DNA from 3 places in the Nocardioides sp. REDSEA-S30_B4 genome. Region 1 is predicted to be linked to each of the others. Evidence: riboswitches for the same ligand, from Rfam matches in the RefSeq annotation. Region 1 holds a riboswitch; each other region holds the start of a gene.
What was found. Region 1 has a riboswitch for cobalamin ahead of A6R01_RS13725 (cobaltochelatase subunit CobN). Riboswitches for the same ligand answer to the same signal wherever they lie in the genome.

Region 1 (10,919 bases):
GACCCGGGCCTCACCGTCCGGGGCCTGGCCGAGCACGTGCAGGCCGTCGCGGATCTGGGCGTCCTTGATCTCGCAGAGCCAGCCGTCGACGTGGAGCAGGAAGTCGTCGAACTCCTCGTCCTCGGGGCGCTCGTCCAGGCCGAGGTCGCGGTGCATCTCGGCGGCCTTCATCAGCTGCCAGATCTCGCCGCGGATCGCCGGCAGCTTCGCCGGGTCCATCGCGGCGATGTTGCCGTGCTCGTCGAGCAGCTGCTCGAGGCGGGCGATGTCGCCGTACGCCTCGGCGCGCGCCATCGGCGGCACCAGGTGGTCGACGATCGTGGCGTGCGCGCGGCGCTTGGCCTGCGCCCCCTCGCCGGGGTCGTTGACCAGGAACGGGTAGACCAGCGGCAGGTCGCCCAGCACGGCGTCGGTGGCGCATGCCGCGGAGAGCGCGGCGTTCTTCCCGGGCAGCCACTCCAGCGAGCCGTGCTTGCCGAGGTGGACCAACGCGTGCGCGCCGAAGCCGCCGGTCTCCTGCGCCGCCTCCAGCCAGCGGTAGGCCGCGAGGTAGTGGTGGCTCGGGGCGAGGTCGGGGTCGTGGTAGATCGCGACCGGGTTCTCCCCGAAGCCGCGCGGCGGCTGGATCAGCAGCACGACGTTGCCGGCGCGCAGCGTCGCCAGCACCAGCTCCCCGTCGTCGTTGCGGAACAACGTGCCCGGCGCGGGACCCCAGGCCTCCTCGATCCCTGCTCGCAGGCCCGCGTCGAGGTCGGCGGTCCACGCGGCGTACTGCTCCGGCGTGATCCGCACGTGCGCCTCGGTGAGCTGGGCAGTGGTCAGCCACTCCTCGTCCTGGCCGCCCGCGTCGATGAGTGCGTGGATGAGCGCGTCGCCCGCCTCGGCGTCGGTGCACGCGGGGTCCTCGGCCATCGCCAGGACCCGGCTGACCACCGCGTCCGGGTCGTCGAGCCCGAGGTCGTAGCCGGCGTCGCGCAGCCGGCCCAGCAGCCGGACGGTGGAGACAGGCGTGTCCAGACCGACGGCGTTGCCGACCCGGCTGTGCTTGGTGGGGTACGCCGAGAGCACGAGCCCCAGTCGGCGCTCGGCCGGCGGGACGTGGCGCAACCGGGCGTGGTTGACCGCGATCCGCGCGACCCTCCGGCAGCGCTCGGCATCGGGGACGTAGTGCGGCAGACCGTCCTCGTCGACCTCCTTGAAGGAGAAGGGCGCGGTGATGATCCGGCCGTCGAACTCGGGGATCGCCACCTGCGTCGCGGAGTCCAGGGGCGTCACCCCGTCGTCGTTGGCCTCCCACTCCGCGCGGCTGCTGGTCAGGCACAGGCCCTGCAGGACCGGGATGTCCAGCGCTCGCATGCGCTCGACGTCCCACGCCTCGTCGTCGCCGCCCGCGCTCGCGCCGGCCGGGGTGGTCCCTCCGGCGGCCAGCACGGTCACGACCAGGGCGTCGAGCGTGCCGAGCGCGTCGTACAGCTCGTCGGGCGCCGAGCGCAGGGACCCGGCGAAGACGGGGACGCCCACGGCCTCACCCGTCGCGTCGATCGCGTCGGCCAGGGCGTGGGCGAAACCGGCGTTCCCCGACACTTCGTGGGCCCGGTAGTAGAGCACCCCGACCCGCGGCAGCTCCTGCACACGGGGAGCCCCCTCGCCGGTCGAGGTGCGAGCGGAACGAGCCACGAGACCCCGGCCCGCCATCCCCCACTGCGGCACCTCGACCGGTGGCTCGAAACCCTCACCGGTCAGCAGCACCGTGTCGGAGAGGAAGGCGTGCAGCTGGCGCAGGTTCTCCGGGCCGCCTTCGGCGAGGTAGCGGTGCGCCTCCGCGGCCACGCCGATCGGCACCGAGGAGAGCTCCATCAGCTCCGCGCTGGGTTGCTGCTCCCCGCCCAGGACCACGGTCGGCATGCCGGTCGCGCGGACCCGGACGAAGCCGTCACACAGGTCCTGCGGGGAGCCCAGCACGCGTCCGACGACCAGGTCGCAGCCCTCGATGGCCTCCGCCATCGTCTGGTGCCCGGGCCGCGAGGGGTTCGCCAGGACGAACTCGGCGCCACTGGCCCGCGCGGACAGCAGGTCGGTGTCGGAGGTGGACAGCAGCGCGATGCGCGCACGACGGGTCTGGCCCATGGGTTTCTCCTCGGGGTTCTCGCCCCTGCTCGGCGGAGGTCCCGTGGCCAGTGTCTGGCTTCGCGGTGGGCCCCGAGGTGCGGGGACCCACCGCGTCACAGTGGCGGAACCGCCCCGGAGTCGCACCGGGTTCCTGTCACCACGAGACGTGTGCCGTCACCCTAGGGCACCTGCGCCCGGGCCCTGACGGCAGCGGGTCACGCGAGACGGCGCGCCCGCAGCACCACGTCGTCGACGTGGTGGCTGCTGGCGGCCCCCGGCGGACGCGGACGGGTCTCGAGGACCTCGACCTCCCAGGCGTCGTCGTCCTTCACCGCCACGGCGATCTCCTCGACCCCCACGTAGGCGTCGGGATCGAACATCCGCGTCTGCTCGGCCACGTCGACCGGCTCGCGCATCGGCGCGAGGTCGTGGGCGACGACCAGCAGGGTCCCTCCCGGCGCCACGGCGCCGAGGAGGTTGCGCACCCCCGTGCGGTCGGGCGAGCGGTGGAACGAGCCGTACTGCAGGGAGACCAGGTCGTAGGGCTCGTCGCCGAAGGCACCGGCCACCACCGCGTCGGCCTGCAGGCAGGTGACGTCGAGCCCGCGACGCACGGCCTCGGCGGCCACGTGGTCCAGTGCGTTCTGGGAGATGTCGGTCGCCGTCGTCCGCCAGCCCTGCTCGGCGAGCCACAGGGCGTCGGCCCCCTCCCCCGCACCCACGTCCAGTGCGCGGCCCGGGGTGAGGCCGGCCACCTCCTGGACCAGGGTGCCGTTGGGGTTGGCGCTCCACATCCGGTCCTCGCCGGCGTACCGCTGCTCCCAGTCGTGTCGCTGTCCCGACGTCCGCACCGAGTCCCGGGCGGCCGTCCGCAGGTCCTCGGACGCCAGGCTGAAAGCGACCATGGCGCCGACCCGGCTGCCATGGGCCGCGGCCGGCAGCACCTGCAGGCTGGGGTCGGTGAGGTTGCCGGCCGCGTAGACGCCCGGCACGGCGGTCTCGCCCGTCATCGGGTCGACCTGCACGAAGTCCCCCGCGCCGCTGGGATGGTCGGTGGGCTCGACGCCCAGGTCCGCGAGTACGTGCGCGCGCGCCCGGAAGCGTGACCCGACGAGCACGGCGTCGGCCGCGAGCACCTCGCCGGAGACCATCTCCACCCCGGCGACGGCGCCGTCGGGTGCCTCGACGACGCGCCGCACCGGCCCGCGGACCACGGGCACGCCGGCGGCCTCCAGCGGCGCGATGCTGTCGCGCTCGACGTCTGGCCCGAGGTCGGTGTGCAGGACGACGGTGAGCCGGTCGCTCAGGTGCCGCCAGACGGGGGCGGCGTGGAGCCCGAGCGGCTGCGCGACGATCATCACCAGCCGCTGGTCACGCACCTCGTAGCCGTGGCAGAAGGGGCAGTGGACGACTCCCCGGCCCCACTGCTCGGCCAGGCCCTCGATCTCGGGGAGCTCGTCGGTGACGCCGGTGGCGGCGACGACCCGACGGGCCACCAGCGTGTGGCCGCCGCTCAGGTCGAGCCGGAACGAGCCGTCCTCGAGGCGGCGGGCACCGAGCACCCGGCCGGTCAGCACCTCGCCGCCGTAGGAGCGGACCTCCTCGCGGCCGATGGCCACCAGCTCGGCCGGCGAGGCGCCCTCGCGCCCGAGGTAGCCGTGCATGTGCTCGGCGGGCGCGTTGCGCGGGGTCACGTCGTCGACGACGACCACGCTGCGTCGCTGCCGCGCGAGCTGCAGTCCCGCTGCCAGGCCCGCGGCCGAGCCGCCGATGACTGCGACCTCGCAGTGGCGTTGCATCGTGCGTCGGTGCCCGTGGCCGTGCCCGTGCTCGTGCTCGTGCTCGTGCTCGTGGTGGCGCTCGTGCGCGTGCTGGTGGTCATGGGTGCTGGGGGTGCCGGATCCGCTCATGCCTCCACGGTAGGCGACCGACCAGTTCCAGCAAAGGGACTTGCAGGAATCGCAAGACATGTCATGCTCGTCCCATGACCAGCGACGCTCCGACCACCGGCGCCATCGACGTCCAGGAGCTGGCACGCACCCGCCTGCGCAGCCTGCGCACCACGCTCGGCTACTCCCTCGACGAGCTGGCAGCGCGGACGCACCTGAGCCCCTCGACCATCAGCCGACTCGAGACCGGCAAGCGCAGCCTGGGCCTGGACGTCGTCATCCCGCTCGCGCAGGCGCTCCACGTCAGCCTGGACGTGCTGTTCGAGGCGCCCTCCGACGACGACGTCGTCATCCGACCGGTCCCGCACAGCTCGGGCACCCGCACCACCTGGCCACTGAGCCGCCCCGACGGCCGGACCGTCGCCCAGAAGGTGCGGCTCGAGCCCGAGGTGCCGGGCGAGGAGGAGCCGGTGCGACCGGCGCAACGGGTGCACCCCGGCCACGACTGGTTCCTGGTGCTCGAGGGACGCGTCCGGCTCTGGCTGGGCGAGCGCGAGATCGACGTCGCCGCCGGCGAGGCGGCGGAGTTCGCCACGATGGTCCCCCACTCCATGTCAGCCCTCGACGGGAGGCCCGCCGAGGCGATCATGATCTTCGACCGCGAGGGGCAGCGCGCCCACGTGCACTCCTGACGCCGGCCGCGTGGGACCGGCCGCCCCCTCCCCTGCCGAATCGGCGTCCCGACCGGGTGCGACCTACGCTGGTCGAGCACGGCATCAGCCACATGACTCGAGAGGGGTGGGACGACGCATGATCGACACCGACGCACGCGCAACAGCGGCACGACTGGACTTCGAACGCACCGTCTCGCGCGTCGAGCGCACCGACCCCGCCACGTCGGGCCGGGTCCGCCTCGTCGCGCTCTCCCTGGGTCGTGAGCTGAAGTCCAAGCGCCTGACCTCCGAGGCGTACGCCGCCGAGCTGGAGTCGCTCACCGCGGCCCTGCGCGACGTGCTGGAGCTGACCACGCCGCCGGCCGGTCCGGCCCAGGGGGCGGCGCCCGCACCGACGGCCTAGCCGGCTACACCTAGCCCCCGCGGGGCTACCGCCCCGACGCCAGCGCGTCCGCGGCCTCGTCGATGATCGAGGTCATCAACGCCTGCGCGAGCGCGACGTCGCCGAGCCGCACGGCCCGTGCGACGTCGTCGTGCAGCGCGACCGCCTCGGGGTTCGGGCGCGCCGGCATCATCCCGTGCTGGGTGCGGCCCGAGAGCACCTCGGCCACCACGTCGACCAGGGCCGCGAACATCTCGTTGCCGCTGGCCTCCAGCAGCACCCGGTGGAAGGTCTGGTCCGCGCGCAGGTAGGGCTCGAGGTGGCCCGTGCGGGCGTGCACCTGCATGTCGGAGACCGCTCCGGCCAGCGCCTTGCACTGCTCGGCGTCGGCGCGGGCGGCGGCCAGGGCCGCCGCCGCCGGCTCGACCCCGCGGCGCAGCTCGGAGAGCGAGAGCAGCTGGTCGGCCCGGTCGCCCTCGTCGAGGCGCCAGCGGATCAGCCGGGGGTCGAAGACGCTCCACCCGGCGCGCGGCTGCACGGTGATGCCGACCCGCCGGCGGGCCGCGAGCATCCCCATCGCCTCGAGGACCCGGATCGCCTCGCGGGCGACGCTGCGCGACACGGCGTACCGGGCGCAGATGCCCTCGACGGTCAGCACCTCGCCCTCGACCAGCCGGGCGGCGGCGATGTCGCCCCCCAGGGCGTCGAGCACGTCCGCGTGCCGACCGCCGGACGTCGCGGGGCGGGGGCTCGGGCTCACGGCACGGATCCTCTCATCCAACAGCGAGAAGTGAAATGCTCTGTCGAATTTGATCGTGACACTTGAAAAAGTATGTCTTTATGGGTTTCCCTGTGATCGTGACCACAGCAGCTGACCGCGTCGACCTCCCCGGGGACCCCGGCGACCGGGGACCGATCGTGGTGATGGGCGTCTCCGGGAGCGGCAAGTCCACCGTCGGAGCGGCGTTAGCGCGCCACCTCGGGGTGCCCTTCGCCGACGCCGACGACCTCCACCCGGCGGCCAACATCGAGAAAATGAGCGCCGGGAAGCCACTGACCGACGAGGACCGCTGGCCCTGGCTCGACATCGTCGGCGAGTGGCTGGCCGCCCACGTCGACGGCGGCGTGATGAGCTGCTCGGCGCTGCGACGCGCCTACCGCGACCGGCTCCGGTCGTGGGCCCCCGGACTGCGCTTCGTCCATCTCGACGGCGAGGCCTCCCTCATCGCGATGCGCCAGTCCGCCCGGGAGGGGCACTTCATGCCGCCCAGCCTGCAGGCCTCCCAGCAGCGCGCCCTCGAGGCGCTGGACCCCGACGAGCCCGGCGTCCGCGTCGACGTCGAGGCCACCGTCGAGGCGCTCGTGGCGACGGTCGCCCGCGACCTGGACGCCTGACCCACCCCGGACCCACCCGGTCCACCTCACCCCACCACGCAGAAGCGACTCAGAGAAGCAGGAGCACCACCCCATGACCGAACTCGAGCTGACCTGGGAGCTGCCGACCGCCGGCCTCCTCGGGCTCGCCGCCGCTGCCGTGGCGGTGCTGCTGGTGCTGATCATCGGCGCCCGCGTGCACGCCTTCCTCGCCCTGGTGCTCGTCAGCGCGCTGACCGCGCTGGCCGCGGGCGTCCCGTTCGAGGCGGTGGTGCCCACGATGCTCTCGGGCTTCGGCGGGACGCTGGCCGCGGTCGCGCTGCTCGTCGGCCTCGGCGCGATGCTCGGGCGGATGCTCGAGCTCAGCGGCGGCGCCCAGGTGCTGACCGACGCGCTCGTGCAGCGCTTCGGCGAGGACCGCGCGCCCCTGGCGCTGGGCATCGCCTCGCTGCTGATGGGCTTCCCGATCTTCTTCGACGCCGGCCTGGTCGTCATGCTGCCGATCATCTTCGCCGTCGCCCGCCGCCTCGGCGGCTCGGTGCTGACCTACGCCTTCCCGGCCGCCGTCGCCTTCTCGGTCATGCACATCTTCGTCCCGCCGCACCCCGGCCCGGTCGCCGCGTCCGGCCTGCTCGGTGCCGACGTGGGCCTTGTGGTCCTGCTCGGTCTGCTCATCGCGATCCCGGCCTGGGTCCTCGTCGGCCGTGTCTTCGGCGGCTGGGTCGGTCGCACCTACGACCTGCCGGTCCCCGAGATCCTGCGCAGCACCGACCACGACGACGACGCCGCGGCCTTCCGCAGCGACCCCACGGTCCGCACCACGCTGTCGCTGCTCGCGCTGCCGCTGGTCCTGATCTTCCTCAACACCCGACCTCAACGCGCTGGCGACCGCCGAGGTCGTCTCGCTGGAGGACGGCTGGGTCCGCGGGCTGCGCCTGCTCGGTGAGACGCCCGTCGCGCTTCTCATCACCGTGTTCGTCGCGATGTACGTCCTGGCCTGGCGGCACGGCCGCGACCGCGGCCTGGTGGACCGGGTCGTCGACGGTGCCCTCGGCCCGATCTGCGCGATCGTCCTCATCACCGGTGCGGGCGGCATGTTCGGCGGCGTCCTGCGAGCCACCGGCATCGGCGGCGCCATCGCCGAGTCCCTCGAATCCCTCGGCCTGCCGCTGATCGTCGCGGGCTTCGTGATCGCCGCGATCGTGCGGATGGCGCAGGGCTCGGCGACCGTCGCCCTCACCACCGCGGCCGCGCTGGTGCAGCCGGCCGTGCAGGCCGCGACCGACCTCAACGCGGGCCAGCTGGCCGCGATGGTCCTCGCCCTCGCCGCGGGCTCGGTCTTCGCCGGCCACGTCAACGACTCCGGCTTCTGGCTGGTCAGCCGCTTCTTCGGCATGGACACCGCCACCACCCTGAAGACCTGGACCGTCGGCCAGGCCCTCATCGGCATCGTCGGCTTCGTCGGCGCCCTGGCGATCTACGGCGTGGCGGCGGGCATCGCATGAGCCACGCACCCGCCTCCTCGCCCACGCCGGCGCTCAGCGGACGCACGGCCCTGGTGACCGGCTCCAGCCGCGGCATCGGTCGCGCGCTGGCCGACGGCCTGCTCGCCGCCGGTGCCCGGGTCGTCCTCAACGGCCGAGACACGGCAGCGCTGGAGGAGACCCGCGCGGCCTTCGCGTCGGCGTACGGCGAGGGGCGGGTGCTCGCCCGCGCCTTCGACGTCACCGCCGAGGCCGCGGTCGCGGCGGCCGTCGACGAGGTCGAGGAGCGTGTCGGCCCGATCGACGTCCTGGTCAACAACGCCGGCGTCCAGCACCGCGTCCCCCTGCTCGAGCTCGACCTCGCCGACTGGGAGCGGGTGCTGGCCACCAACCTGACCAGCGCGTTCGTGGTCGGTCGCGCCGTGGCCCGGCACATGGTGCCGCGCGGCGCCGGCCGGATCGTCAACATCGCGTCGGTGCAGGCCGACCTGGCGCGACCGACGATCGCGCCGTACACCGCCGCGAAGGGCGGGCTGCGCAACCTCACCCGCGCCATGTGCGCGGAGTGGGCGTCGGCCGGGCTGCAGGTCAACGCGCTGGCGCCGGGCTACATCCACACCGAGATGACCCAGGCGCTCGTGGACGACCCCGCCTTCGACGGCTGGGTCCGCGGGCGCACCCCGGCCGCGCGCTGGGGGCGGGTCGAGGACCTCGTCGGCCCGGCGGTGTTCCTCGCCTCCGACGCGGCGGCCTTCGTCAACGGCCAGGTGCTGTTCGTCGACGGTGGCATGACGGCGGTGGTCTGAGGTGAGCGCACGCGACCTGCCCGACCTCGCCCCCAACATCGCCGTGGTGGCCCACTCCGCCGGCGACCTCCGCGTCGAGGAGGTACCCGAGCCGACGCCCGGCCCGGGCGAGGCCGTCGTCTCGGTCGCGTACGGCGGCATCTGCGGCTCGGACCTGCACTACTGGACCCACGGCGCCGCGGGCCTCTCGATCCTTCGCGAGCCGATGGTGCTGGGTCACGAGATGTCCGGGACCGTGCTCGTGGCCGCCGAGGACGGCTCGGGCCCGGCCGCGGGCACGCCGGTGACGGTCCACCCCGCCACGCACGACTCCTACCTCGGATCGGCGGCGCTGCTCCCCCACACCCCCGGTGTCTTCGCGCGCCGGGTGGCGCTGCCGGCCTCGATGCTGCGCCCGCTCCCGGCCTCCGTGCCGCTCCGCACCGCCGCCCTGTGCGAGCCGGCGGCCGTGGCGTGGCACGGCCTGGCCCGCGCCGGCGACGTCCGCGACCGCCGGGTGCTGGTGGTCGGCTGCGGGCCGATCGGCGCCCTGTCGGTCGCCGCGGCCCGCGCCCTGGGCGCGGCCGAGGTGGTCGCCGTCGACCTGCACGACCTGCCCCGCCGGATCGCGGGCGACCTGGGGGCCTCGACCACCCTCGCCGCCGACGACCCGGCCATCACCGAGCTCGACGTCGACGTCGCGCTCGAGTGCTCCGGCTCCCGCCCCGGGCTCGCCTCCGCCATCCGCGGCACCCGTCCTGGCGGCCGGGTCGTGATGGTCGGCCTGCAGCCCGCCGGCGAGCAGCCGACCCTGCTGGCCAACGCCATCACCCGCGAGCTGGAACTGGTCGGCAGCTTCCGCTTCCGCGACGAGATCGACGACGTGGTCACCGCCCTGGGTGCCGGCCTCTCCCTCGACGCGGCGATCACGCACGAGGTGGACGTCACCGACACCGCCACCGTGCTCGACGCCTTCGGCACCGCTCGCGATGCCTCGGTGTCGGGGAAGGTGCTGCTGCGGTTCTGAGGGGCGCAGCGGACGAGGTTGCTCGACCCCGTCCCTTCATGACGCAATGCCCGCAACCCTTGTTTTCGAACTGGTGTTCGACTAGCATCGGTTCATGGAACCCGCCGCCACGCTCCGCGACCTGCGTCAGCAGGCGCTGGAGGCCGAGGAGGCGCTCGGTCGGCTAGAGCCGGGCGAGGTCGATGCCGCGGCCGTCGAGCTGATCGCCGAGGCGGAGCGCCTGAAGAACTCGCTGTGCGCCGTGCAGGCGCAGGCCGCGGTGGCGCTCAAGCGGGCGCGGGTCGAGGAGCGGGCGCACCTGCCGACGCCGATGCGTGAGCGCGGCATCGGCACCGAGGTCGCGCTGGCCCGACGGGAGTCGCCGCACCGCGGCGGCATCCACCTCGGGCTCGCCGTGGTGCTGGCCGAGGAGCTCCCCCACACCCTCGCCGCGATGAGGGCCGGCTGGTGCACCGAGTGGCGGGCCACGCAGATCGCCCAGGGCACCGCGTGCCTGAGCCTGGTCGACCGGCTCCGGATCGACGCCGAGCTGATGAGCGAGGAGAGCACCACGGCCGGCTGGGGCGAGCGCCGCTTCCGTGCCGAGGTCGACCGCCTGGCCTACGTCGCCGACCCGGCCGCCGCGGTGGCCCGGCACGAGAAGGCCGTCTCCGAGCGGCACACGAGCATCCGACCGGTCGCCGACGGCATGGTCAGGCTCTCGGCCCTGCTCCCACTGGCCAAAGGCGTGTCGGTGCACGCGACCCTGAGCCGCTGCGCCGACTCCGCCCGCGCCGCCGGCGACGAGCGCACCCGCGGCCAGGTCATGGCCGACACCCTCGTCGAGAGGGTGCTCGGCGACGCCGACGTCGTCCCGGTCACGGTGCAGGTGACGCTGTCCGACGCCGCCCTGCTCAACCTGCCCGGCCGCGACGGGGACGAGCCGGGGTGGGTCGGCGCCCCCGGCACCGGCGCCATCCCGCTGCCCGCCGACCTCGTGCGCGACCTGGTGCGCCGGGCGTCCGAGCAGGGCGTCGCAGAGCTCAAGCGACTCTACCTCGACAGGAGCGGTCGACTGGTGGCCATGGAGTCGACGGCCCGCACCTTCCCCGCCGGGCTCGCGGACCTCCTCACCACCCGCGACCGCACCTGCCGCACACCCGGCTGCGACGCACCGGTGCGCCACCACGACCACGTCCGGCCCCACGCCGAGGGC
Region 2 (7,026 bases), on a different contig from region 1:
CCCAGACCAGGGCTCCCACCACGGCGTCGGAGGTGTTCTCGGCGACCGACTCCACGGCGGCGCGGGCCACCCCGGCGGCGTCGAGGTCCGCGGTCGACCGACCGACGATGCGGCCGACCTGCGCCCGTGCGCCGGGCAGGTCGCCGACCTCCAGGCGCGCCTGCACCGCAGCCGCCTCCCGGTCCAGGCTCGTGCCCCCCAGCACCAGCCAGGTGGCAGCGGCGGTCGTCACGACCCGGGTCGCCGGGCCGGCCCGGCGCTCCACCCCGGCGGCGGGCAGGACCACCCCACCGACCAGGACAGCGGCGTACGCCGTCCCTGCGAGGCGGTCGTCGCGCCACACCCGCTGCTCGAGCCGACTCGCGACGGTGCCGAACCATGCGACAGGGTGGTGGCGCACCGGGTCGGCCCAGACCCGGTCGGCGGCGTAGCCGAGCAGCAGCCCGAGCGCCCGCGCGCTCATCGAGGTCCCGGAGGCGAGACGTGAAGGTGTTGGTCACCGGCGGCGTGCGGTCGGGCAAGTCGCGGCACGCCGAGGAGCTGGTGCGCGAGGCGGCCGACGGGGGAGCGGCGACGTACGTCGCACCGGGCCCGACCACCGACGAGGACATGGACCCCGACTGGGCCGCCCGCGTGGCCGCGCACCGGTCGCGGCGCCCGGAGAGCTGGGCCACGGCCGAGACGCGGGACCTGGCGAGCGCCGTCCGAGCCGGTGACGGACCCGTCCTGGTCGACTGCCTGGGCACCTGGCTGACCGCGGTGCTGGACGAGGAGCGGGCCTGGGACCGGACGGCCGATCAGCTCGAGGAGCTGGTCGCCCGGCGTACCGACGACGTGGTCGCGGCGCTGGCCGCCACCGATCGCGACGTCGTGCTCGTGACCAACGAGGTGGGCCTCGGCGTCGTGCCCGCGCATCGCTCCGGCCGCGTCTTCCGCGACCTCCTCGGGGCGGTCAACCAGCAGCTCGGCGCCGCCTGCGACGAGGTGCACCTCGTGATCGCCGGTCGGGTCCTGGTCCTCTGAACCCGAGGCCGTGCGCGAGTGACGCCTCGGCCGTGCGTGGGTGACGTCTCGGCTCATGTCAGGGCCAGCAGCAGGACGGCGAGGGAGGCCTCGACGCCGGCGCCGAGGACGTCCCCGGTGACACCGCCGAGGCGGCTGGTGCAGCGGCGCACGAGGAGCAGGGACAGGACGACCGCGAGGACGACCGGCACCAGCGCGTGCCACGGCGCGCGCTGGACCGGCAGCACGGCCAGCAGCCCGGCGAGGGCTCCGGCGAGGGCCAGCCACGCGAGCGCGGCGGCGAGCACCGGCACGGTCCCGGCGACCGTCGCGCCCAGGCCCTCGGGGCGCGCCGGAGGGACGGGACGGGCGCAGCAGGTCGCGAGCGACACCCGGGAGCCGAGCACGCACGCCCCCGCCAGCACGCAGCCCGCCGGGGAGCCGGACAGCGCCGCGAACCCCGCGGCCTGCAGCCCCGCGACCAGCACCACGGCCAGCGTGCCCGCCGGGCCCGACGTCCCGGTGCGCATCACCGTGAGCGAGCGCTGCGGGTCGTAGGAGGCGGTGAGCCCGTCGGCGACGTCGGAGAGACCGTCCCAGTGCAGGGCGCGGGTGCCCAGCGCGAGCAGCGCGACGGCCATCAGTCCCCGCGCCAGCGGCGGTACGCCGGTCTCGGCCGTCACCAGCAGCAGGCCGGTGACGGCCGCGCCGAGCGGCAGCACCGCCAGGGGAGCGAGCAGCATGGCCCGCCCCGCCACCTGAGGGTCGACCCGTCGCGGTGGCGGCAGCCGCAGGACGGTCAGGGTGCCGGCCGCCATCAGGAGCGCGTCCGGCCAGCCCGCCGGGCGACGGCTCAGGGCAGGACCTCGCTGAGCAGGGCGGTGTCGCGCAGCAGGGCCGCGGCCGACCGGACGAGCGGCACCGCCGCGACCGCGCCGCTGCCCTCCCCGAGACGCAGCCCCAGGTCGAGCAGGGGCTCCAGGCCGAGCTTCTCCAGGGCCAGTGACTGGGCCGGCTCGGTGGAGCGGTGGCCGGCGGCGAACCACTGCGCAGCCCCCGGGGCCAGCCGGTCGGCGAGCAGTGCGCAGGCCACCGACATCAGTCCGTCCAGGAGCACCGGCACGCCGAGGACCGCGGCCTCGGCGAGGTAGCCGGTGGTCGCCGCGAGGTCCGCCGAGCCCAGGGCGGCCAGGCACTCCACCGGGTCGTCGTGGCGGCCGCGGGACCGGTCGAGCGCGGTCCTCACCACCTCGCTCTTGCGCGCCAGCCCCGCGTCGTCGACCCCGGTGCCGCGTCCCACGACCTCCTCGGCGGGCAGGCCCAGCGTCGCGGCCACCAGGGCCGCGGCGGGCGTCGTGTTGCCGATGCCCAGGTCGCCACCGAGCAGCAACCGTCCACCGCTCGCGACCTCCTCCCGGGCGACGTCGCGACCCAGCGCGAGGGCCGCCCGGACGGTCTCGTCGGGCAGCGCGTCCTCGACGTGGATGGCGCCCGAACCGCGCCCGACGCTGCGGGCGGTCACGGAGCCGGGCAGGTCGGCGAGGTCGTCGTCGACGGCGACGTCGAGGACCCGCACGCTCACGCCGTGTGCGGCGGCCAGGGCTGAGACCCCGGCCCGGCCCGCGGCGACCGCGCGGACCATCGCCGGCGTCACCGAGGCCGGGTAGGCCGAGACGCCGTGCGCCGCGACCCCGTGGTCGCCGGCGAAGACCACCAGACGCACCTCGCCGGTGCGGCGCAGGTCCGGGGGCGGCACCTGGCCCGTGGTCGCGCAGAGCCAGACCGCGAGGTCGCCCAGCCGGCCCAGCGCCCCGGCCGGGACCGCCAGGGCGGCCAGTCGTCCGGCGGCCGCTGCGCGTGCGCCGGGATCGGGCGGAACCACGCTCACAGCGAGACCGCCAGCGTGCGGCGGGCCAGGTCGCGCCGTGCGTCGGCGGCCAGGCGACCCACCAGCCCGGTCAGCACCACCCCGAGCACGGCCCACAGCGTCGCCTGCACCACGAGCGAGGCGGTGCGGAACTCCCACAGCGTGGCCGCCGGGAACCCGTCCACGTCGGCACCCGCCGGCAGCAGCAGGCCCGCGCCGACGACGAGGGTGAGGTACCCGACCACCGCGGCCACCGACGCGACGTACCCGCCCACGCGCCGCGACGCCCGGACCGCGACCACCACGGCCAGGACGGCGAGCACCACCGAGAGGCCCGCGAAGCCGAAGTACGCCGCGGTCCGCTCACCGATCGTCTCGCCCGAGCCGACCGCCGGCGGGTTGGCGGGGTACTTCCAGAACGGCACGAGCGCGAAGGAGACGAAGCCGACCAGGCCCACCACCGCCGTGGACTGGGCCGGGGAGAGGGAGCCGAGGCGACCGACGGCGTACGCCGCTGCGAGACCGACCAGGCCGCCGAGGGCGATGCCGACCAGCACCGTGGACAGCCACAGGCCGACGGTGCGCTGGACGGTGCGGCTGACGACCGCGTCCTCCTCGGCGTGGGAGTGGGCGGCGCTGCCCTCGGCGTGCTCGTGGTCGGCGGGCGCGGTGGACTCCAGGGCGATCGCCTGCTCCACGGGGGGCTCGCCCACCTGGTGGGCGACGGCGAACGTGACGAGGCCGGCCAGCAGGCCGGCGAGCAGTCCTCGGACGAGGAGGGCGCGGGCGTGCACGGTCGCCCTCAGTGGCACGGGTAGCCGAGCAGGTGGCGGCCGTCGTGCGTCAGCTCGTGGACGAACGAGCCCGACGGCACCGACACGGCGCCCTGGTCGACCCCGACGAAGAAGAGCAGGAGCAGGCCGAGGGTCCCGAGGAAGAGCGTCCATGGGGCGAGCTCACGCAGCGAGACGGGGGCGAGCCCGTCCGACAGCGGGGCGGCGGGCGAGATGGGCAGGGCAGACTGCGACATGAGTCCTCCTCAGGGATGACTGCGTCCCTGGTCGATGTGGATGGAAGCGGACGGTCGGGTCTGACTTCCACCCACCGACTCACCGTCGTACGACGACTCGCGGAGGGCGGTCACAGTAGCGCGACTGCGCCGGATTCCCACCGGCTTCCTCACGCCCGCTCGCCGAACACTAGGGCATCGCTGCTCGGACGGGAACGACCGTCCGCCTCCGGGTGTTGGTACGGTCCTCGGGCCAGTCACTGGGAACCCGGTGAGAATCCGGGACTGACGCGCAGCGGTGTGGGTGACGGGCCGGGCAGCACGCCACTGGCGGGGATCCTCGGGAGAGGTGAGCCGCTGGGAAGGCGCCCGGTGCCGAGTGAACCCGAGTCCGAAGACCTGCTGGCCCTTGCGGCAGCCGCCGTGAGGTCGCAGTCGGGCTCCGCGCACGAGCCCGGACCTCGAAGGAGCTGGCCCGGTGCCCGTGTCGTCCCGTCATCGTCCCGATCGCTGTCCCGCGCTCTGCCGCCCCTGGCCGGCCGACGACGGCCTGCTGGTCAGGCTCCGCCTGGTGGGCGGCCGCGTGGCGGTACGTCGCCTCCGCGCACTGCTCCACGTGGCCGAGCGCTGGGGCGACGGCCGGCTGCACCTGACGGGACGGGCCAACCTGCAGCTGCGAGCCCTCCCCGCCGATCCGCTCTCGCCGGGGGCGGTGGCTGCCGAGGTCGTCGACGCCGTGCTCGCGACCGGCCTGGTGCCCAGCCGCAGCCACGAGCTGGTCCGCAACGTGATGGTCTCCCCGCAGACCGGTCACGCGGGTGGCCGGGCCGACCTGCGACCCGTCGCCGACGCCCTCGACGCGGCTCTGTGCGCGGACCGCCGGCTGGCCGACCTGCCGGGCCGGTTCCTGTTCGTGCTCGACGACGGGCGTGGCGACCTGGTGGAACGCGACTGCGACCTGGGCCTCGTCGCGGTGGACGACGGGGCCGCGCAGCTCCGGGTCGGCTCTGGATGGGGGCCGGTCGTGGCCCTGGACGAGGTCGCCGAGACGCTGGTCGGGCTGGCCGCCCGGTTCCTGGACCGGCGCGGTCACGGCCCGTCGGCGGCATGGCACGTGCGGGAGCTGGACAGCCCGCTGGTGCCGGTCGAGCCCGTCGACGCGCGAGTCCCCGGGGAGTGCCCGCCGCTGCCCCACGGTCCGGTGCCCGGCGGCCGCCACGTCGCCGCGCCCGGTGGGGCGCTGGACCGCACCACGGTCGGGTCGTGGCCCGACGGCGAGGTGGTCGTGACCCCCTGGCACGGCGTGCTGCTACCCGAGTCGCTGCTGCCCGAGGGGAGTGCGGCATGACCTGGCAGCCGAGCGCCCCGGCGCGTCGCTACGACTACGTCACCGACGGGCCGGCGATCTACGTCGACTCCTTCGCCACGATCCGTCGCGAGGCCGACCTCTCCTCGGTGCCCGCGTCGGCCGAGCGACTGGCGGTGCGGATGGTGCACGGGTCCGGCCAGGTCGACCTGGTGCCGGACCTGGTGATCCACCCCGAGGTGGTGCCGGCCGCCCGCGAGGCGCTGGAGGCCGGGGCGCCGGTGCTGTGCGACGCACGGATGGTCGCCGTGGGCGTCACCGCGTCACGGCTGCCGCGCGGCAACGAGGTGCGCTGCGACCTGACCGACCCCCGGGTCCCGGGGCTGGCGGCGCGGTGGGGCACCACGCGCACCGCGGCCGCGGTCTCGCTGTGGGAGCCGGTGCTCGAGGGCGCCGTGGTGGCGATCGGCAACGCCCCGACCGCCCTGTTCCACCTGCTCGAGATGCTGGTGGACGGCGGCCCGCGTCCCGCGGCGATCGTCGGCTGCCCGGTCGGGTTCATCGGAGCGGCGGAGTCCAAGCAGGCCCTCGCGGACCTGCGCCGCGACCACGGCATCGACGTCCCGTTCGTGACCGTCCGCGGGCGTCGCGGCGGCTCGGCGATGTGCTCCTCGGCGGTCAACGCGCTGGCCCAGGAGGCGGAGTGAGCGGCCCGGGGGTGCGGCCGGACCGGCCGGGCCGGTTCTGGGGGGTCGGCGTCGGCCCCGGTGACCCCGAGCTGGTCACCCTCAAGGCCGCACGGCTCATCGGCGCCGCCGACGTGGTGGCCTACCACGCGGGTGTCGGCAAGCAGTCGAACGCGCGACGGATCGCGGCGGACCTGGTCCCCGCGGGCTGCGTCGAGGAGTGCCTGACCTACCCGGTCACCACCGGGTCCACCACGCACCCGGGTGGGTACGCCGGGGCGCTCGCCGACTTCTACGCCGAGTCGGCCGACCGGCTGGCCGCCCACCTCGAGGCCGGGCGCGACGTGGTGCTCTTGGCCGAGGGGGACCCGCTGTTCTACGGGTCGTTCATGTACATGCACGATGCGTTGGCCGAGCGCTTCGAGACCGTCGTGGTGCCGGGCGTCCCGGCCTTCGCCGCGGCCACGGCCTCGGTCGCCTGGCCCCTGGTGCGCCAGACCGACGTGCTCACGGTGCTCCCCGGGACGCTCCCCGAGCCCGAGCTCGCACGTCGTCTCGCCGACACCGACGGTGCGGTGATCATGAAGCTCGGCCGGACCTTCCCGGCCGTGCGGCGGGCGCTCGCGGCGGCCGGGCGCCTCGAGCACGCGATGTACGTCGAGCGCGCCTCGATGGGCGAGGAGCGGGTCCTGCCGGTGGCAGAGGTCGACGCGGACACGGTCCCCTACTTCTCGCTGGTGGTCGTCAACGGTGACTCGGTCCACGGCACGGGTCGCCGCGGGCGCGCGACCGACCCGGCGTCCGACCCGGCGTCCGCCCCGGGACCCGCCGGCCCCGCCCCGGCGGAGCTGCTGGTGCTGGGGCTCGGGCCCGGACCCGACGGGTGGCTGACGCCGGAGGTGGAGCGTGCCCTGGGCGAGGTGGACCACGTGGTCGGCTACGCGCCCTACGTCCACCGGGTCCCGCAGCGTGCGGGCCTCACCCGGCACGCCTCGGGCAACGGCGTCGAGATCGACCGCGCTCGAGCCGCCCTGGACCTGGCCAGGTCGGGGGAGCGGGTGGCGGTCGTGAGCGGCGGGGACGCGGGCGTCTTCGGCATGGCCACGGCGGTGCTCGAGGCGGCCGAGGACCCGGCGTACGACGGGGTGCGGGTGCG
Region 3 (10,919 bases), on a different contig from region 1:
GCCATCGTCGGGGAGCTCGTGGCGGGGCACCGGCGCGGCGAGCAGGTCGTGCGACTGGTCTCCGGTGATCCGTCGCTCTACTCCGCCGTGCACGAGCAGGGCCGCCGGCTCGACCTCGCGGGCGTGCCCTGGGAGGTGGTGCCCGGGGTGCCGGCGTACGCGGCGGCCGCGGCGCTGGTGCGCCGAGAGCTGACCGTGCCGCTGGTGGCCCAGTCGGTGGTGCTCACCCGCACCCAGGTGCGCTCGACCGCGATGCCCGGGACCGAGAGCCTCGAGGCGTTCGCCGCCACCGGAGCGACCCTGGTGCTGCACCTGGCGATCACCCGCATCCGTGACCTGATGGAGCGACTCCTGCCGACCCACGGACCCGACTGCCCGGTCGTGGTGGTGCACCGGGCCTCCCAGCCCGAGGAGCTCGTGCTGCGCGGCACCGTCGCCACCATCGCCGACCCGGTGGAGGAGGCCGGGCTCCGGCAGGCGGCGGTGGTGCTGGTGGGGCGCGCGCTGACTGAGGCGACAGACTCCGCAGCCGGTGAGTCGTGGCTCTACTCCGCGGAGCGTCCGCGGACCTGAAGGCTCCACTGGGTCACGGTGCGGGCCGGGTCCCAGCCGGTGAAGGAGGCGAGCGGAGCCGCGTGCTCGACCGCGATCCGCGTCAGCTCGCCACCGTGACGGGCGCGGGCGTCGGCCAGCAGCACCTCGGTCTCGAGCGTGACGCCGTGGACGACCAGCCGCCCGCCGGGACGCAGCGCACGCAGGCAGACGTCGATCAGCCCGGGGGCGGTGGCGCCACCCCCGACGAAGACCGCGTCGGGAGCGGGCAGTCCGGCCAGCGCGTCCGGGGCCCCGCCCTCGACGACCTCCAGGTCGGGCACGCCGAGGCGCGCGGCGTTGGTGCGCACCCGTGCGGCACGCACCGGGTCGCGTTCCACCGCGACGGTGCGGCAGGTGGCGTGCGCCCGCATCCACTCGATCCCCACCGATCCTGCGCCCGCTCCGACGTCCCAGAGGAGCTCGCCAGGTCGCGGGGCGAGCCGGGAGAGCGCACTGGCGCGCAGGTCGCGCTTGGTCAGCTGGCCGTCGTGGTCGAAGACCTCGTCGGGCAGGCCGACCGCCCATGAGGCGGACGGCGTGTCGCCCTCCACCTCCAGGCACAGGACGTGGAGCGCCGCGACGTCGTGGTCCCACGTCGTGGCGGTGCCGACGAGGCGGTCCTCCTCGGGAGCGCCGAGGTCGGAGAGCGCCGTCATCCGGGTCGCCCCGTGGCCGGACCCGACGAGCAGCCCGGCGACGGCAGCGGGGGTCGAGGCGTCGGAGGACAGCACCACGACCCGGCGTCCCGGCGCCAGCTCGCGCAGCACCCGCTCGACGCGGCGCCCCACGACGGTGACCACGGCGCACGTCTCCTCGGGCCAGCCCATCCGGGCGCGCGCGAGGGCCACCGACGAGACCGCGGGCACCACCTCCACGGACTCGGGTCCGAGCAGCCGCACCAGGGTCCCGGCGACCCCGGAGACCAACGGGTCGCCCGACGCGAGGACGACCGGAGCGGACGCGGCATGGGTCGCCAGCAGCCCCTGCAGGCTCTCGGCGAACGGCCGCCCCCACGCCTCGCGCCGCTGGCCCTCCACCGGCGGCAGCAGCGCGAGCTGGCGCTCCGAGCCCAGCACCACCGACGCGTCGGTCAGGCGCCGCTGCACCGGGACCGGCAGCCCGGTCCAGCCGTCGGCGCCGAGGCCGACGACGACGACTCGCCCGTCCGCGGGCTGGGAGGTCGGCGCTGGGGTCACGGGCGGCAAGGCTATCGTGAGCCCGCAGCTCCGAGGTGCCCCGCGAGGGGAGAATCTGGGAAGCCGGTGGGAGTCCGGCACAGGCCCGCTGCGGTGACCGGTCGCACCACCCAGGTGCGGCGCCGGAAGTCCGAAGACCGGCCTCGGGGCGTTCTGTCCGTTGGCGTACGAGCGGGAGCCTCACGTGCCACAGCACCCCACCCTGTCCTACCCACTCTCGGCCGTGGTCGGGTCCGACGACCTCGTCCTCGCGCTGCTGCTGGCCGCCGTCGCCCCCGAGGTGGGCGGCGTCCTCGTGCGCGGCGAGAAGGGCACCGCCAAGACGACCGCCGTGCGTGGTCTGGCCGCGGTGCTGCCCCCCGTGGAGGTCCGCGAGGGGGACCGGTTCTCCAGTGACCCGCGCGATCCCGCCGACGTCTCGCCGGACGCCGACCTCGTCGCCACCGCCGCGGTCGTGAGTCGCCCGGTGCGCCTGGTCGAGCTGCCCGTCGGTGCGGGCGAGGACCGCGTCACCGGGTCCATCCACCTCGAGCGCGTCCTGGCCAGCGGCCGCGCGGAGTACGAGCCCGGCCTGCTCGCGAAGGCCCACCGGGGCCTGCTGTACGTCGACGAGGTCAACCTGCTCCACGACCACCTCGTCGACCTGCTCCTCGATGCCGCCGCCACCGGCCGCGCCACCGTCGAGCGCGACGGTGTCTCCGTGACCCACCCGGCGAGGTTCGTCCTGGTCGGCACGATGAACCCCGAGGAGGGGGAGTTGCGCCCGCAGCTGCTGGACCGCTTCGGTCTGGCCGTCGACGTCGCAGCGCCCCGTGACCCGGCCCTGCGGGTCGAGGTCGTGCGCCGACGGTTGGCCTACGAGGCCGACCCGGCCGGGTTCGTCGCCGGCTGGGCCGAGGCCGAGCAGCGCCTCGCCGACCGCGTGGCGGCGGCCCGGGCCGCACGCGCCGGGGTGCACCTGAGCGACGAGGTGCTGCTGGCCGTCGCCGAGGTCTGCGCGGCCTTCGAGGTCGACGGGCTGCGCGCCGACATCGTCACCGCACGGACCGCGGTCGCCCACGCGGCGTGGTGGGGGCGCACCGAGGTCACCCGCGAGGACGTCCGGGCGGCCGCCCGACTCGCCCTGCCGCACCGTCGCCGTCGCAACCCCTTCGACAGCCCCGAGGCCGACGACGAACGGCTCGAGCAGGCCCTCGGCGAGGCGCTCGGTCCTGACCAGCAACCGGACCCGGACCCGGATCCCGACGGTGGCCCGGACGGTGGCCCGGACGGTGGCCCGGACGGTGGCCCGGACGGTGGCGGGGAGGATCCTGCAGGGCAGCACCACCCACCGGATGGCCCGCCCCGGCCCGAGGTGTCCCGGCCCGAGGAACAGTCCGAGCCCGAGGAGCAGCCTCGACCCGCGGGCGCGCCCGCCGGGACGACCGTCTCCTCCGGGGACAGCTTCCGCGCCCGCCTGCTCCAGGCGCGCGGCACCAACCGTCGCGTGAGCCGGGTCTCCGCGGGCCGTCGCAGTCGCGCCGAGTCGACGACCGGCCGCAGGGTCGGCGCGGTCGCCGCGACGGACGGCTGTGCGTCGACGCCTCCGGGTCGATGGCCGCACGCCGTCGCATGGAGCAGGTCAAGACCGCCGTGCTGTCGCTGCTGCTCGACGCGTACCAGCGTCGCGACAAGGTGGGCCTCGTGACCTTCCGCGGTGCGTCCGCCTCGCTCGACCTCCCGCCGACGTCGTCGGTCGACGTCGCTGCGCGTCGGCTCGAGGAGCTGCCCGCCGGTGGCCGGACACCGCTGGCCGAGGGCCTGCTCGAGGCCGGCCGGGTGCTCGACCGGGAGCGCCGTCGGGCCGGGGCCCGACGCCCGCTGCTCGTGGTGGTCACGGACGGTCGCGCGACCGCCGGCCCCGACGCCGTACGCCGTTCCCTCGACGCGGCCGATCGGCTCGCGGTCACCGGGGTGGACTGCGTGGTCGTCGACTGCGAGTCGGGGCCCATGCGGATGGGTCTGGCCGGCACGCTCGCGACACGTCTGGCGGCGGAGCACCTCGCCCTGGGCGCGGTCGACGCCGCCGCCCTGCACGGACTCGTCCGCGGGCACGCCGCGTGAGCCCCGACCACCACCGACAGGAGCACCACTGATGCCCCAGGGCAAGCCGCTGACCGTCCCCGACGACGGCCTCACCACCGCACAGCGCCGGCACCTGCCGCTGCTGATGGTGCACACCGGCGACGGGAAGGGGAAGTCCACCGCCGCCTTCGGCCTGGCGCTGCGTGCCTGGAACCAGGGCTGGGACGTGGGCGTCTTCCAGTTCGTGAAGTCGGCGACCTGGCGGATCGGGGAGCAGACGGTGCTCGAGCGCCTGGGCGCGCTGCACGAGGAGACCGGTGAGGGCGGGCCGGTGAGCTGGCACAAGATGGGGGCCGGCTGGTCGTGGCGACGCAAGTCCGGTGACGAGACCGACCACGCGGCGGACGCCGCCGAGGGCTGGGCGGAGGTCAGGCGCGCACTCGCCGAGGAGCGGCACGACCTCTACGTCCTCGACGAGTTCACCTACCCCATGGAGTGGGGATGGGTCGACGTGGACGAGGTGGTCGAGACGCTGCGCGACCGTCCGGGGCGTCAGTACGTCGTGGTCACCGGCAGGCGGGCCCACCCCGACCTCGTGGAGGCCGCCGACCTGGTCACCGAGATGACGAAGGTCAAGCACCAGATGGACCGCGGCCAGAAGGGGCAGCGGGGGATCGAGTGGTGAACGGGGCCACGGCTGCCCCGCACCACCTGCCCCGGCTCGTGGTGGCTGCTCCCTCGACGGGGCAGGGCAAGACGACCGTCGCGACCGGGCTGATGGCGGCCCTACGACGCCGTGGCCTCGTCGTCTCCGGGCACAAGGTCGGTCCCGACTACATCGACCCCGGCTACCACGCGCTCGCCACCGGACGCCCGGGGCGCAACCTGGACCCGCACCTGGTCGGCGAGGACCGGGTCGTGCCCCTGCTGCTGCACGGGGCGCGGGGCGCGGACGTCGCGGTCGTGGAGGGGGTCATGGGCCTGTACGACGGCCGGATCGGTGGCGACGGGTTCGCCTCGACGGCCCACGTGGCGGCGTCGACCCGCTCCCCGGTGCTGCTGGTCGTGGACTGCGCCCGGGCCTCCCGGTCGGTCGGTGCGGTCGTGCACGGGATGGCGACCTACGACCCCGGGACCACCGTGGTGGGCGTGGTCCTGAACCGGGTCGGCTCGGTGCGCCATGCCGCCGAGGTCGAGTCCTCGGTGCGGCTGCCGGTCGTGGGCCGGATCCCGCGCGACTCGGCCGTGGCGACGCCGTCGCGGCACCTGGGGCTCGTCCCGGCGGCCGAGCGAGGACTGTCGGCCGGTGCGCTCGACCCGCTCGTGGACCTCGTGGAGAGACACGTCGACCTCGACGCCGTCCTCCAGCTGGCCGCTGCCGCCCCCGACCTGGAGGCAGAGCCCTGGGTGCCCCCGCTCACGCCGCCGGTCGGTGAGCCGGAGCGGCATCGGCCGGTCGTCGCGGTCGCCGGTGGCCGGGCCTTCACCTTCCGCTACGCCGAGACCGAGGAGCTGCTGCGGGCCGCCGGGTGCGAACCGGTGGCGTTCGACCCGTTGCTCGACCCGGCGCTGCCCCCGGGCACGGCCGGGATCTACCTCGGAGGCGGGTTCCCCGAGGTGCACGCGGCCGACCTGGCGGCCAACCGCGCCCTGGTGGCCGAGCTGCGCGCCGCGGTGTCCGACGGGGTGCCCACGGTGGCCGAGTGCGCGGGACTGCTCTACCTGTGCCGCTCCCTGGACGGGGAGCCGCTGGCCGCGGTCGTGCCGGCGGACGCGACCATGACCGACCGGCTGACGTTGCGCTACCCGGAGGCGGTCGCGGCCGGTGAGTCGCTGCTCACCCGGGCCGGCGACCGGGTGACCGGCCACGAGTTCCACCGCACGACGGTGGCACCGGGCGCCGGGGCCGGGGCGGGTCTGGGACCCGCCTGGGTCGTCGACGGGCAGCCGACGGGGTTCGCCGGCCCCACGCTGCACGCCTCCTACCTGCACACCCACTGGGCCGGGCACCCGTGGATGGCGGAGCGGTTCGCCGCGGCGGTGCACGGTGGCTGAGGGGGCGCTCGAGGGAGCGGTCGACCCTGGTCTGCTGCACCACGGGGACGCCGAGGTCCGTGGCAGCGGGCTCCTCGACCTCGCCGTCAACGTGCACCCGCACGGCCCACCGGACTTCCTGCGGGAGGCCCTGCGCGCGGCCGTCGACGACGTGTGCGCCTATCCCGACCCGGATCCCTCCGAACGGACCCTGGCCCGGCTGCACGGCCGCGCGGCGGAGGAGGTGCTGGTGACAGCCGGGGCCACCGAGGCCTTCACGCTGGTGGCGCGCATGCGTCCCTGGCGCCGGCCCGTCGTGGTCCACCCCCAGTTCACCGAGCCGCACGCCGCGTTGCTGCAGGCCGGTCACCGCGTCCAGACCGTGCTCCTGCCGCTGGGGCGGACGATCACCGAGGCTGCGGTCCCCGAGCACGCCGACCTGGTCGTCGTGGGCAACCCGACGAACCCGACCGGCACCCTCCACCCGCGCGAGGAGGTCGTCTCCCTGCTCCGGCCGGGCCGGGTGGTCCTGGTCGACGAGGCCTTCATGGACGCGGTGCCCGGGGAGGAGGAGTCCTGGGCCGGGGAGCGCCGCGAGGGGCTCGTGGTCGTGCGCAGCCTCACCAAGACGTGGGCGGTGCCCGGCGTACGTGCCGGCTACCTCGTGGGCGACCCGACGTCCGTCGCCGCACTGCGCCGGATGCGTCCGCCGTGGTCGTTCTCGACCGCAGCCGCGGCCACCGTGGCGACGACCAGCAGCGAGCGGGGGGTGGCGGAGCGACGTCGACGGGCGGTCGAGGTGCAGTCGTGGCGAGCGGGTCTCCAGGACGCCCTGGAACGGTGCGGGGTCCCGCACCTGCCCTCAGCGGCGCCGTTCGTGCTGGCGCGTCCCGGCGCCGAGGTGCACGGGGCCCTGCGCTCGGGCGGGGTGGCGGTGCGGCGGTGCGACACCTTCCCCGGGTTGGGTCCCGAGTGGGTGCGCATCGCGGCGCGTCCACCAGCGGTGCTGGCGCCGTTGGTGGAGCTGCTCAGGGAGCTGCCGGTGGAGCGGCCGGGGCGAAATCAGTCCAGGCCGGAGCCGCGCAGCGAGCGGACGGCCACCAGGCCGTGACCGACCGCGGGGGCGGCCAGGATGAGCGCGGCCTGGACGAGGCCGGCGGCGGCGACGGAGGCGCCGTCGACGATGGCGGGGGTACGGCGACGGGCCAGAGTGGTCGGGACGGACTGACCGGTGGGGGTCATCGGGCTCTCCTCGGGCGTGGTGTGCGGGGGCGAGGACACGGTTCCCGGGATGCCGCCCGCCCAGTCCATCCGATCGGGTGAGTGGCCCGGGACCTGAGCGGTCGGGGGACGCGGGGTCAGCGCTGGTAGACCTCGGCGGTCACGGCGAAGGGCTGGTCCTGGTCGCGCGGGATGCCGAAGCACGACCAGTCCGGGGTGTCCTTGTCGCAGCGGAACCTGGTGGAGGCGTTGACCAGGGTCAGCGAGACCGCCTCGACCTTCTCGACGGTGAACGGGGTGGTGACGGTGGTCGAGCCGTTGCGGTCGAGGTCGACCTGCTCGCTGCGCCACTTGCCGTCGACCGTGCGGACGACCAGCCACGCCGTCGGGTCGGTCTTCGCGCGGGGCCCGTCGACGGTGAGCCGCAGGCGGTACGGCGCTCCGGCGAGACCCTCGGAGGTCAACGTGGCGTCCGGCACCAGGACGTAGGACGCCGAGGCCATGTGGTCGACGTCGACCTCGTCGCTGCGGGGGGCCGTGCGGCGGCCGAACGTCCAGGTCGCCTCCGGCTCGGGGGCGGGCCAGTGGTCGCCCTCGGGGTAGCCGCGCCCGGGGGTGAGGTTGGCGGCGGAGTACGCGGCGAACCGCTTGGCGAAGCCGCCCCTGCTCTTCAGCACCTTCTCGACGGCCCGCGTGGAGTAGGTGGACCCGCGAGCGGTGTTCCAGGTCCGGCGCACGATCCCGTGGCCGTAGCGCTCGGAGAGGTGCTCCCAGAAGGGCCAGTTGCCGTAGTGGGCGAAACCGCCCCGCTCGAAGAGGTCCAGGGAGGTGGCGGGCTCGCCGACCTGCCCGAAGGCGAGGTACTGCCGGTTGTCGTTGACCCCGTCGGCGAAGCGCTCCTCCATCCAGGTGGCCGTCGACTCCATGAACCAGCGGTCCTCGTAGTAGTCGTAGCCGAACTGGATGGCGTGGAAGAACTCGTGGGCGGCGGTGACCGCCAGGGTCTTGCCCGGCTTGCCGCCGTACTGGTCCTTGCTGAAGTCGTTGTCCAGCACGCAGTAGCCGCCCGCGCGGGTGCGGTCCTTGCGCAGCACGAAGTCGGCCGAGCAGTAGCCGTAGAGGAGGTCGGCACCCACGTCGGCGAGGTAGACGTCGAACTTGCCGTTGCCGCCGTTGCGCGAGCTCGGCAGGCCGCCGTCGCTCAGGGGCGCGCGGTAGCCGAGGTCGCCGACCTCCCGCTTCCAGACCTTCTTCAGCACCTTCAGCGTCTTGTCGACCCAGGCGCTGGTCGCCCGATCGGAGGTGCTGGTGACGTAGTGGACGCAGAAGTGGCCGCGGCAGCGGCGCTGGGACTTCGTCGTGTAGCCGGTGCCCTCGGGGTCGGCAAGACCGTCGGTCGGACGGGCCAGCAGCGACTCGGCGGCCGCGCGGTCGGTGGCCTCCAACCTCGGCAGCGCCGCGCGCAGGTCACGCAGCACCAGCGTGGCCTCGCGCGAGGTGTGGGCCCCGGGTGCGCCGGGCGAGCGACGAGCCGCGGGGCCGTCGCCGGACCCGCCGGTGAGCATCGCGCGAGCCTCGGCCAGCACCTGCTGGGCGGCGGTGGGCTGCTCCTCCGCGCTCGCACGCGGCGTCACCGAGGGCGCCAGGGTGGCGACCAGCAGTGCCGAGGAGCAGGCGAGGGCGGCCAGCAGACGCATGGGGGGACCTTCCGAGGGGTGCCACCCGGCAGGGGTGGTAGAGGGGGGGGACGGGGGAGCGGACACCCCCGACGGTACGTCAGTCATGGCCGTCCCGCTCGTGGCGACCTCAGCTCGTGCCGGAGATCTTCTCGATCAGGGCGGTGGTGGAGATGGCAGGGGTGCGCGGGAGGTAGACGACCTCGCACACGTCGCGGAACTCGTCGAAACGACCTGCCCAGTCATCACCCATGACCAGCACGTCGGCCCCGTGCTCGAGGATGTAGTCGCGCTTCTGCTCCAGGCTCTCCTCCAGGAACACCGCGTCCACCGGCTTGAGGGCGGACACGATCGCCATCCGCTCGCCCTCGCTGAAGACCGGCTCGCGGCCCTTCTTGCGCAGGTTCAGCGCGTCCGCGGACACGCCCACGACCAGCCGGTCGCCGAGCTCGGAGGCCCGCTGGATCACCTTGAGGTGCCCGACGTGGAAGACGTCGAAGGTGCCGAAGGTGATGACGGTGCGCTGCCGGGTCGGCTCGGGGGTCGGCTCGGGGGTGGGGTCGGGCATGGGCGGCAGTCTGTCAGGTGCGTGCGCCAGACTCTGCAGCGATGACCACCACCGCGCCCTTCCCGACCGGCGACGCCGCTGCCGACCACGCTGCCGACGTACGCCGTGCCCACGCCCTGCGCCGGATGCGTGCCGTCGCCCTGGGGCTGCTGCTGCTCGCCGCCCTGGTCTTCGTGCTCACCCACGACCGCGACGGGTTCTGGGGCTTCGTCAACGCCGGCGCCGAGGCCTCCATGGTCGGCGCCATCGCGGACTGGTTCGCCGTGACCGCGCTGTTCCGCCACCCTCTGGGCCTGCCGATCCCGCACACGGCGCTGATCCCGCGTCGCAAGGACGAGCTGGGGCGGGGGCTGGAGGAGTTCGTCGGGGAGAACTTCCTCTCCGAGGAGGTGGTGCGGGAGCGGGTGCTCGGCGCGCGGGTGTCCTCGCGGGTGGGGGGCTGGCTGGTCGAGCCGGACAGCTCGCGTCGGGTCGCCGAGGAGGCCGCCGAGGTCATCGGCGTGGCCCTGTCGAAGGTGCGCGACGAGCACGTGCGCAGCCTGGTCGAGGACGCGCTGGTGCCGCGCTTCCGCGACGAGCCGATCTCCCCTCTGCTGGGCAACCTGCTCGCGGAGTCGATGCGCGACGACCTCCACCACGGGCTCGTCGACCTGGCGCTGGAGGAGCTGCACGGCTGGCTGGTCGACAACCCCGACACGGTGACCGAGGTGATCGGCGAGCGCGCGCCCTGGTGGGCGCCGCCGTCGATCAACGACCGGGTCACCTCCCGCATCCACCTCGAGCTGGTGCGCTGGGTCGCCGACATCCGCGACCAGCCGCGGCACCGCGCCCGTCTTGCGCTGGACTCGATGCTGCGCCAGCTCGCGGAGGACCTCCAGCACGACGAGGGCACCATGGCCCGCACCGAGGCGCTCAAGGAGCGGCTGCTGGACCGCCCCCAGGTCATCGCGACGGCGATCTCGCTGTGGGAGGCGCTGCGGCACGCGCTGACCGACTCCCTCGACGACCCCGAGGGCGCGGTGCGGCTGCGGATGCGCACCGAGCTGGAGCGGTTCGCCCGCCGGCTCGTGGACGAGCCCGCGCTGCGCGAGCGGCTCGACGGGCTGGCCGCGGACGCCGTGGTCTTCGCGGTCGAGCGCTACGGCAGCGAGCTGACCCAGGTCATCACCCACACCATCGAGCGGTGGGACGGCAAGGAGGCCGCCGAGCGCATCGAGCTGCACGTCGGCCGCGACCTGCAGTTCATCCGGATCAACGGCACCATCGTCGGTGGGCTCGTCGGCGTCCTGATCCACACCGTGGTGGTGCTGCTGTAGGTCGGATCGAGCCGGCGTATTGATGCGCCGGTTCGGCGGCTACTGGGACTCCGTCACCACGGGAGGTCGTCGTACGCCGACTCGTCGCTGACCCGGGCGGCCTGACCGCCCAGCTCCACGACGTCGCCCTTGACCAGCTGGCGCCCGCGGCGCTGGTCGACCTCGCCGTTGACCAGGACCTGCCCGGCGGCGATGACCTCCTTGGCCTCCGAGCCGGACTCGATGAGGTTGGCGAGCTTGAGGAACTGGC

Region 2: another riboswitch for cobalamin. It lies ahead of A6R01_RS01260 (CbtB-domain containing protein); the one in region 1 lies ahead of A6R01_RS13725 (cobaltochelatase subunit CobN).
Region 3: another riboswitch for cobalamin. It lies ahead of A6R01_RS18225 (ATP-binding protein); the one in region 1 lies ahead of A6R01_RS13725 (cobaltochelatase subunit CobN).

What each region holds. Positions count from the first base shown of each region.
Region 1 covers NZ_LUPI01000076.1:132-11,050, forward strand. Annotated here, with positions in the region: partial or broken gene A6R01_RS13725 (cobaltochelatase subunit CobN) at 1-2,127, opposite strand, end outside; cobalamin riboswitch at 2,155-2,286, opposite strand; gene A6R01_RS13730 (bifunctional NAD(P)/FAD-dependent oxidoreductase/class I SAM-dependent methyltransferase) at 2,325-4,019, opposite strand; gene A6R01_RS13735 (XRE family transcriptional regulator) at 4,094-4,690, shown strand; gene A6R01_RS13740 (hypothetical protein) at 4,809-5,075, shown strand; gene A6R01_RS13745 (FCD domain-containing protein) at 5,101-5,814, opposite strand; gene A6R01_RS13750 (gluconokinase) at 5,979-6,449, shown strand; gene A6R01_RS13755 (SLC13 family permease) at 6,523-7,374, shown strand; gene A6R01_RS13760 (hypothetical protein) at 7,400-7,933, shown strand; gene A6R01_RS13765 (SDR family oxidoreductase) at 7,930-8,718, shown strand; gene A6R01_RS13770 (zinc-binding dehydrogenase) at 8,720-9,724, shown strand; gene A6R01_RS13775 (HNH endonuclease signature motif containing protein) at 9,819-10,919, shown strand, end outside.
Region 2 covers NZ_LUPI01000006.1:22,833-29,858, reverse strand. Annotated here, with positions in the region: gene A6R01_RS01285 (cobalamin biosynthesis protein) at 1-463, opposite strand, end outside; gene cobU (bifunctional adenosylcobinamide kinase/adenosylcobinamide-phosphate guanylyltransferase) at 484-1,023, shown strand; gene A6R01_RS01275 (adenosylcobinamide-GDP ribazoletransferase) at 1,077-1,820, opposite strand; gene cobT (nicotinate-nucleotide--dimethylbenzimidazole phosphoribosyltransferase) at 1,856-2,884, opposite strand; gene A6R01_RS01265 (CbtA family protein) at 2,887-3,681, opposite strand; gene A6R01_RS01260 (CbtB-domain containing protein) at 3,672-3,899, opposite strand; cobalamin riboswitch at 3,935-4,085, opposite strand; cobalamin riboswitch at 4,099-4,300, shown strand; gene A6R01_RS01255 (nitrite reductase) at 4,357-5,226, shown strand; gene A6R01_RS01250 (precorrin-8X methylmutase) at 5,223-5,891, shown strand; gene A6R01_RS01245 (precorrin-2 C(20)-methyltransferase) at 5,888-7,026, shown strand, end outside.
Region 3 covers NZ_LUPI01000006.1:11,317-22,235, reverse strand. Annotated here, with positions in the region: gene A6R01_RS01240 (cobalt-precorrin-4/precorrin-4 C(11)-methyltransferase) at 1-573, shown strand, start outside; gene cbiE (precorrin-6y C5,15-methyltransferase (decarboxylating) subunit CbiE) at 546-1,790, opposite strand; cobalamin riboswitch at 1,807-1,951, shown strand; partial or broken gene A6R01_RS18225 (ATP-binding protein) at 1,993-2,949, shown strand; gene A6R01_RS01225 (VWA domain-containing protein) at 3,402-3,893, shown strand; gene cobO (cob(I)yrinic acid a,c-diamide adenosyltransferase) at 3,925-4,539, shown strand; gene A6R01_RS01215 (cobyrinate a,c-diamide synthase) at 4,536-5,909, shown strand; gene cobC (Rv2231c family pyridoxal phosphate-dependent protein CobC) at 5,902-6,999, shown strand; gene A6R01_RS01205 (hypothetical protein) at 6,951-7,130, opposite strand; gene A6R01_RS01200 (MXAN_6640 family putative metalloprotease) at 7,247-8,806, opposite strand; gene A6R01_RS01195 (adenylyltransferase/cytidyltransferase family protein) at 8,916-9,353, opposite strand; gene A6R01_RS01190 (DUF445 domain-containing protein) at 9,395-10,669, shown strand; gene A6R01_RS01185 (RNA-binding S4 domain-containing protein) at 10,723-10,919, opposite strand, start outside.